DNA from 2 places in the Ramlibacter sp. GS1-15 genome. Region 2 is predicted to be linked to the other one. Evidence: predicted binding sites of a transcription regulator. Region 2 holds the regulator's gene; the other holds the start of a gene.
The links. The regulator LexA, encoded in region 2, represses DNA repair genes until DNA is damaged. The targets are predictions, from matches to a motif close to ACTGTATNNNNATACAGT.

Region 1 (4,410 bases), 680 kb from region 2:
GACGAGCACGGCGGATGCCTTGCGTCGCGGCGCAGCGATGCACATGCGCCGCGAACACGACGTCAGCCTGGCGCAGGTCCGGACCCTGGCCCTCATCGAAAGCCTGCAGCCGGTTCGCCTGCGCGACGTCGCCGCCGATGCCGGGGCGGACAAGGCGCAGATCAGCCGTGTCGTCTCCAGCCTCGTGAGCCGCGGCTTTGTGTCGCGCCGGACCATCACCGGCGATGCGCGATCGGCACACCTCGAGCTCACCGAATCCGGGCGGTACAAGATCGATGCCATCTGGCGCACGCTCGGCGCGCGGGATGAACGGCTGCGCACGTCGCTGCAACCGGCCGAAGCCAACCAGCTCATCGCCCTGCTGGCACGCGTGCGCAAGACAGCCGATGAGCTCACGACGGCCGAAGAAGGCCTGGAAGCGCAGCAGCAGCGCGAGAGCAGCGAACCGGTCTCCTAGAAGAGCTGGCCCTGACCGGCGCCGCCCGGCCGGCGGAACTGGCTCGTGTCGAGCACGATCCGCTCCCGGTTGAAGCCGATGCGCCGCGTCGCCTTCTCGAAGCGCTGCGCGATCAGCTCGGCCCAGGGACCGGTGCCCTTCATGCGCGTGGCGAAATCGCTGTCGTAATCCTTGCCGCCGCGCATGTCGTGGATGCGCGCCATGATGCGCGCCGCGCGTTGCGGGTAGTGCAGCTCCAGCCATTGGCGGAACAACGGGCTGACTTCCCACGGCAGCCGGATCACGTGATAGAAGGCACTGCGTGCGCCCGCCTCCCAGGCGGCCTCGAGCACCTGCTCCATGTCGTCGGTGAGGAAGGGAATCTGCGGCGCAAGGCTGACGGCCACCGGCACGCCCGCCTCCGACAAGGCCTTGATCGTGCGCAGCCGGCGATGCGGCGCGGCCGCGCGCGGCTCGAGCCTGCGAACCAGCTCCGCATCGAGCGACGTCACGGTGACGCTCACCGCCGCCAGGCGCATCTGCGCCAACGGCGCAATGAGGTCCAGGTCGCGCTCGACACCGCTCGACTTGGTGGTGATGCCGAAGGCGTGCCTCGTCTCGTGCATCAACTCGATCACTGCACGCGTGAGCCGCAACTCGCGCTCCACCGGCTGGTAGCAATCCGTCGCCGTGCCGATCGCGATCAGCCTCGGCTCGTAATGCGTCTTCGCGAGTTCCGCGCGCAGCAGCGGCGCGATGTTGCGCTTCGCGATGATCTTCGTCTCGAAGTCCAGCCCGGGCGAGAGGTTGAGGTAACTGTGGGTCGGCCGCGCGTAGCAGTAGATGCAGCCATGCTCGCAGCCGCGATACGGGTTGATCGAGCGGTCGAAGTAGACGTCCGGCGAATCGTTGCCCGTGACGATGCTGCGCGCGTCTTCCCAGATCACCTCGGTCTTGGGGACGGTGCGCTCGTCGACGCACTGCTGCAGCGACGACCAGCCGTCGTCGAAGTCGTGGCGCTCGTCTTTCTCGAACCGGTGTGCCAGCCGTGTCGCCGCGCCGCGACCCTTGAGAGCCTGGAGGGGAATGCGGGTTTCGCTCACTCCATAACTGTACATGCATACAGCATTTGATGCAACGTGGGCGCGAGCAAAGACCCTCGGCTGAGTTCTGTAATTTCAGCAGTTACTGAAATCACGAAAATCTCTCCTACAATTGCGCCATGTCATTGCAGGAACACCTGCCACCACTGTCGGCCCAGTTCGTCGCGCACTTCGGCGAAATGGGCAGCCGGTGGGGCATCAATCGGACCGTGGGGCAGATCTACGCCCTCCTCTTCATCGCGCAGCGGCCGCTCAATGCCGACGAGATCGGAGACGCGCTCGAGTTCTCACGCTCCAACGTCAGCATGGGGCTGAAGGAGCTGCAATCGTGGCGGCTCGTGCGGCTGCGCCACTTCCCCGGCGACCGGCGCGAATACTTCGAGGCGCCGCAGGACGTGTGGGAGATCTTCCGCGTGCTGGCCGAGGAGCGCCGCCGCCGCGAGATCGAGCCCACGCTTTCGATGCTGCGCATGGCGCTGCTGGAGGAGCCGCGCAACGAGGCCGACCAGCACGCGCAGGCGCGCATGCGCCAGATGCACGACCTGATCGAGCGGCTGGTGACCTGGTTCGACGACGTACAGAAGCTCGCGCCCGAGACGGCGTTGCAGCTCATGGGCATGGGCGCGCGCGTGACGCGCGTGCTCGAGCTGAAGGACCGAGTGACGGGCAAGGGCCCGCGGAAACTGGAAGGCTGACATGGACACCTTGCTGCTCTCGCGCCTGCAATTCGCCGCGAACATCGGCTTCCACATCCTCTTCCCGACGATCAACATCGCGCTGTGCTGGTTCATCGTCTACTTCCGGCTGCGGCGCAGCGGCGCGAAGGACGCAGCGCAGGCGCGCCAGTGGGAAGAGGCCTATTACCTGTGGACCAAGATCTTCGCGCTGACCTTCGCGCTGGGCGTGGTCACCGGCATCACGATGAGCTTCCAGTTCGGCACCAACTGGCCGGGCTTTATGCAGCGCGCGGGCAACATCGCCGGGCCGCTGCTCGGCTACGAAGTGCTGACGGCGTTCTTCCTCGAGGCGACTTTCCTCGGGATCATGCTGTTCGGGCGCAGCCGCGTCTCGGACCGGGTGCACCTGTTCGCGACACTGATGGTCGCCGCCGGCACGACGACGTCGGCCTTCTGGATCCTGAGCCTCAACTCATGGATGCAGACGCCGCAGGGCTACGAGATCATCGACGGACGCTTTCATGCGACGAGCTGGCTCGAGGTGATCTTCAATCCCTCGTTCCCCTACCGGCTCACGCACATGATGCTCGCCTCGACGCTCACGGCGGCGTTCCTGATCGCGGGCCTGTCCGCATGGCAATTGCTGCGGGGCACTGCGAACGGCGGTACCCGCCACGCATTGCGCGCGGGCGTGATCGCCGCGGCGATCGCGATCCCGCTGCAGATCTTCGTGGGTGACCAGCACGGCCTGAATACGCTGGAACACCAGCCCGCCAAGATCGCGGCGATCGAAGGCATCTGGCACACCGAAAAGAGCGCGCCGCTGACCCTCTTCGGCTGGCCGAACGAGAAGGAAGGCCGGACCGATTACGCCCTGCAGGTGCCCAAGCTCGCGAGCCTGATCCTGGCGCACGACTTGGACGCGGAACTGAAGGGGCTCGATGCCTTTCCCAACGCGCATCCGCCCGTGGCGGGCGTGTTCTGGAGCTTTCGCATCATGGTCGGCGTGGGCCTGCTGATGCTGGCGGTGTCCTGGTGGTGTGCCTGGGGGCTGCGGCGTGGCGCGCTCTCGCCGTGGCACCTGCGCGTGCTCTCGGCGATGACCTTCGCCGGCTGGGTCTCCACGCTGGCGGGCTGGTGCGTCACGGAGATCGGCCGGCAACCGTTCCTGGTGTACGGCCTGCTGCGCACGGCGGACCTCGTGGGGCCGCACGAGCCGGGGACGGTGCTGTCCACGCTCATCGCCTACCTGGCGCTCTATGCCTTCCTGCTGGTGTCCTATGTACTCGTGCTGATGTACATGGCCAGCCACCCGGCCCAGCCGGCGGGCCAGGGTCCCCAGCGACCGACGACGGCCGAACCAGTCCGCGGGCGCGCGTGAGGAGACGACCATGAACTTCACCGCTGCAGACATCCTTCCCCTCGTCTTCATGGGCGTGATGGGCCTCGCACTGCTCGTGTATGTCGTGCTCGACGGCTACGACCTGGGCGTCGGCCTCCTGCTGCCCTTCGCCACCGACCCCCAGAAGGACGTGATGGTCGCGAGCATCGGCCCGTTCTGGGATGCCAACGAAACCTGGCTGGTGCTGGGCATCGGCGTGCTGCTCATCGCCTTCCCGATCGCACATGGCATCGTGCTGACGGCGCTGTACCTGCCGGTCGCCGTCATGCTGATCGGCATCATTCTCCGCGGCGTGTCTTTCGATTTCCGTGTGAAGGCGCGCGCCGCGCACAAAGGCTTGTGGAACCGGCTGTTCTCGCTCGGCTCGCTGCTCGCGGCAGCAGCGCAAGGCTGGATGCTGGGCAGCTATCTCACCGGCTTCGACCATGGCCTGTGGCCGCAGCTGTTTGCGATCGGCATCGCGGTGACGCTGCCCACCGCCTACGCCGTGCTCGGTGCGGGTTGGCTGATCATGAAGACGGATGGCGAGCTGCAACAGCGCGCCGTGGCATGGGCGCGCAAGGCGCTGTGGCCGATGGGCGCCGCGCTCGTCGGCATCTCGCTCGCCACACCGCTCGTGAGCCACACGGTCTTCGAGCGCTGGTTCGCGCTGCCGCAACTGATCGCGCTGCTGCCGATTCCCGTCGCCTGCGCCGCCGCGTTCTTCTCGGCCTGGCACGTGCTCTCGCGTCCGCGCGTGGTGCAAGCGGGCTACGGCTGGGTGGTGTTCGGCGGCACGGTGCTGATCTTCGT
Region 2 (4,410 bases):
GTAAGCGCGCGCCAAGGCACGCGTGCTATCCTCGGGCGCGAAAGAGGGAACCATGAGACTGATCTTGTTGGGCGCACCGGGCGCCGGCAAAGGCACGCAGGCCACGTTCATCTGCCAGAAATTCGGCATCCCGCAAATCTCGACGGGTGACATGCTGCGCGCGGCCGTGAAGGCCGGCACCCCGCTCGGCCTCGCGGCGAAGAAGGTCATGGACTCGGGCGCGCTGGTCAGCGACGACATCATCATCGGCCTGGTGAAGGAGCGCATCGCCCAGCCCGATTGCGCCAAGGGTTTCCTCTTCGACGGTTTCCCGCGCACCATTCCGCAGGCCGAGGCCATGAAGCAGGCCGGCGTGAAGCTCGATTACGTGCTCGAGATCGACGTGCCGTTCGAGGCGATCATCGAGCGCATGAGTGGCCGCCGTTCGCACCCGGGCTCGGGCCGCACCTACCACGTCAAGTTCAACCCGCCGAAGGTCGCCGGCGTGGACGACGTGACCGGCGAGCCGCTGGTGCAGCGCGAGGACGACAAGGAAGAGACCGTGCGCAAGCGCCTGCAGGTGTATGCCGACCAGACGCGCCCGCTCGTCGACTACTACGCCAACTGGGCCAAGGCCGACCCGGCCAACGCGCCCAAGTACCGCGCCATCAGCGGCATGGGCACGGTGGAAGAGATCACGCAGCGCGTGTTCCGCGCGCTCTCCGCCTAAAGCAGTTCCAGGATCAGCCGGATCCTCGCCTTCACCGGCGGGAGATTCGTCGACGGCAACTCGTCGCCCGCCTGAGGGATGATCCCGCCCTCGGCGCAGCGGCTCGCGCGCAGCACCTTCACGCCTTTCGCCCGGGCGTCGAGCAATGCAGGCATCAGTTCGCGATGGACCGTGCCGTTGCCGGTCGCGGCGACCACGAGGCCCTTCACGCCCGCGGCGACCAGCGCGTTCACGGTATCGGCCGATGCACCAGCGTGGCTGGTGACGATCTCGACGCGCGGCCATTGCTTCGCGGCGGCGACGCGGGCGAGCCGTGACGCATCGCCGCCCGCAGGCCAGGCACGCGCGAGCCGAAGCGTCCCCTCTTCCACGTAGCCCACGGCACCCGCATCGCCCGAGCTGAACGGATCGAGCCGGAAGTGGTGCACCTTCGCGATGTCGCGCGCATCGTGGATGCGGCCGGCGCACACCGCGACGACCCCGCGTGCACCCGGGTGCGACGCCACCGCGACCGCGTCGACGATGTTCTGCGGGCCGTCCGGCGACAGCGCCGTGGCCGGCCGCATCGCGCAGGTGATCACGACCGGCTTGTCCGGGTGCAGCACTTCCTGCAGGAAGAAGGCGGTCTCCTCTAGCGTGTCGGTGCCGTGCGTGACGACGATCCCGGCGACCTCCCCCTGCGCCAGCCAATGGGCGCAGCGCAGCGCGAGTTCGCGCCAGATGGCAAAGGTCATGTCCTTGCTGTCGACCTGCGCCACCTGCTCGCTCTCGATCGGCGCTCCGGCCAGGGACGGAATCGCCGCGACCAACTGCGCCACACCGATCTGCGCGGCGGTGTAGCCGACGTTGTCAGCGGGTGACGAGGAGGTACCGGCGAGCGTGCCGCCGGTGCCCAGTACCACGATTTTTGTTTGCCGCACTTGCACTTTTCACGAAAGCTGGTTAAAAATACAGTTACTGGATATCGAAACAGGAGCACCCTGTGATTGACCAACCCAAGCTCACTGCCCGCCAGCAGCAGATTCTGGACCTGATCCAGAGCACCATCGCACGCACCGGTGCGCCGCCCACGCGCGCCGAGATCGCGTCGGAACTCGGCTTCAAGTCGGCCAACGCGGCGGAGGAGCACCTGCAGGCGCTCGCTCGCAAGGGTGTCATCGAGCTCGTATCCGGCACCTCGCGCGGCATCCGGTTGCAAAGCGACGCACTCAAGGCGATCAACGAAAGCCGCACCAAACAGTGGGCGCTGCCCGGGCTTTCCCAGCTGTCGCTTCCGCTCGTGGGCCGCGTCGCCGCCGGGTCGCCCATCCTCGCGCAGGAACATATCGACCAGACCTACTACGTCGAGAGCACGCTGTTCCAGCGCCGGCCGGATTACCTGCTCAAGGTGCGCGGCATGTCCATGCGCGACGCCGGCATCATGGACGGCGATCTGCTCGCCGTTCAGGCCACCAAGGATGCGAAGAACGGGCAGATCGTGGTGGCGCGCCTGGGCGATGAAGTCACCGTCAAGCGCTTCCGTCGCAACAAACACCTGATCGAGCTGCACGCGGAGAACCCGGACTATCCGACCATCGTGGTGGAGCCGGGCGAGCCGTTCGAGATCGAGGGCCTGGCCGTGGGCCTGATCCGCAACACCATGCTGATGTAACACGTTTCGCCCGGCGCGCCGCAGGTGGCAGGCGTATCGTCCCGCGAGCGGGACTACCCTGCGGCAGCGCCGGTCCCCACCCAATCCTGCCGTGTCAGTGCTCCAAGGAGTCTCACATGGCCATCGCAGTGCTTTCCTTTTTCCGTTCGCTGTTGCCCCGCAAGGCGGGCGTGCCCACGATGCAGTCGCTGCGCCCCGGCGCAACGGCGCATCCGGGCCGTCCGTCTTGCGGCTCCTTTTCGAGGAGGCCGCTGCGGGTCGTGCGCTCGACCAACCGGATCGTGATCAGCGGCCGCATGGCCGACGTGTGCGCGGAGCTGGACCGGCTTGCGGCCCTGGAAGCAGCGGCGAGCTGAATCAGCCCTTGCGCGCGCCGGCCAGGTAATCGGTCTTGCCCAGGTCCACACCGTTGTGACGCAGGATCGCGTACGCCGTCGTCACATGGAAGAACAGGTTGGGCAGCGCGTGAAAGCGCAGGTAGTCCTGGGCCTTCATCTGGCGCGAGGTCTCGCGGCCGGTGGGGATGGTGAGTTCCTTGTCTTCCGTGCCATCGAGCTTCTCCGGCGCAATGGTGGCGAGGAAATCCAGCGTCTTCTGGATGCGAGCCTTGAGGTCCGCGAAGCTCGCCTCGTTGTCCTCGAACTTGGGCCATTCCACGCCGGCAATGCGCGCCGCACAGATCTTGGCAGAGTCGCAGGCAATCTGCACCTGCTTCGTGAAGGGCAGCATGTCCGGTGCCAGCCGGTAGGTCAGGAGGTTGGCCGGGTCGAACTTCTTCGCCTCGGCGTGCGCCGCCGCCTTGTCCAGGATGTGGGACAGGTTCGCCAGCATGTGCTTGAAAACCGGCAGGCTGGCTGCGGACATCGACATCGTCATTTTGTGAACCTCTTGTTACTGATGAGAAAGCGCGAACTTTAAGTCGGCCGCAGATTTCCTGCTCCGGACGGCCTTTGGCCACAAGGCACAATCCGGGGCATGAATATCGTGATCCTCGACGATTACCAGGACGCGGTGCGCAAGCTGAAGTGCGCCTCCAAGCTCGAAGAGTACCCGGCCAAGGTCTACACCAACACGGTGAAGGGCATCGGCCAGCTGTCGGTGAGGCTGCGCGATGCCGACGTGATCGTACTCATTCGCGAGCGCACCCACATCTCGCGCCAGCTGCTCGACAAGCTCCCGCGCCTGCGCCTGATCGCGCAGACCGGGCGCGTCGGTGCGCACATCGACGTGCAAGCCTGTACCGAGAAGGGGATTGCCGTGGCCGAGGGCGTGGGTTCGCCGGTCGCGCCGGCCGAACTGACCTGGGCACTCATCATGGCGGCGATGCGGCGCCTGCCCCAGTACATCGGCAACCTGAAGCACGGCGCGTGGCAGCAGTCGGGCTTGAAGTCCGCGTCGATGCCGCCCAACTTCGGCCTGGGCCTGGTGCTGCGCGGGCGCACGCTGGGCATCTGGGGCTACGGCAAGATCGGTCAGCTGGTCGCCGGCTACGGCAAGGCCTTCGGCATGCGCGTGCTGGTGTGGGGCAGCCAGGCTTCGCGCGCCCGGGCCGAGAGTGACGGCCTGCAGGCGGCCACGTCGCGCGAAGAGCTGTTCCAGGAAAGCGACGTGCTGTCGCTGCACCTGCGCATGTCCGACGAGACCGCCGGCATCGTCACGCTCGAGGACCTCGGGCGCATGAAGCCGACCTCGCTCATCGTGAACACCTCGCGCGCCGAACTGATCGAGCCCGAAGCGCTGATCGCCGGCCTGAACCGTGGGCGTCCCGGCATGGCGGCGATCGACGTGTTCGAGAGCGAACCGATCCTGCAGGGCCACGCGCTGCTGCGCCTGGAGAACTGCATCTGCACGCCGCACATCGGCTATGTCGAGCTGGACAGCTATGAGCTTTACTTCGGTGCTGCTTTCGACAATGTGGTCAACTTCATTCGCGGTACCCCCACGAACATCGTGAACCCCGGCGCACTGCAAGTGCGCCGATAGCGTGGCGCGGGCGGTCCGCTGACCGGAGGAACGCCCTTGTCATCTGCCAATCCCGCGGCCGCCGCCG

Region 1: the regulator LexA is predicted to act here: its motif matches at 1,546-1,563, upstream of AC3EF3_RS12285 (PA0069 family radical SAM protein).

What each region holds. Positions count from the first base shown of each region.
Region 1 covers NZ_JBYNTU010000001.1:2,444,417-2,448,826, forward strand. Annotated here, with positions in the region: gene AC3EF3_RS12280 (MarR family winged helix-turn-helix transcriptional regulator) at 1-457, shown strand, start outside; gene AC3EF3_RS12285 (PA0069 family radical SAM protein) at 454-1,539, opposite strand; gene AC3EF3_RS12290 (GbsR/MarR family transcriptional regulator) at 1,659-2,234, shown strand; gene AC3EF3_RS12295 (cytochrome ubiquinol oxidase subunit I) at 2,236-3,597, shown strand; gene AC3EF3_RS12300 (cytochrome d ubiquinol oxidase subunit II) at 3,608-4,410, shown strand, end outside.
Region 2 covers NZ_JBYNTU010000001.1:1,766,426-1,770,835, reverse strand. Annotated here, with positions in the region: gene kdsB (3-deoxy-manno-octulosonate cytidylyltransferase) at 1-4, shown strand, start outside; gene adk (adenylate kinase) at 53-709, shown strand; gene AC3EF3_RS08890 (asparaginase) at 706-1,611, opposite strand; gene lexA (transcriptional repressor LexA) at 1,692-2,360, shown strand; gene AC3EF3_RS08880 (hypothetical protein) at 2,477-2,716, shown strand; gene AC3EF3_RS08875 (DUF1993 domain-containing protein) at 2,718-3,236, opposite strand; gene AC3EF3_RS08870 (D-2-hydroxyacid dehydrogenase family protein) at 3,336-4,343, shown strand; gene AC3EF3_RS08865 (MFS transporter) at 4,380-4,410, shown strand, end outside.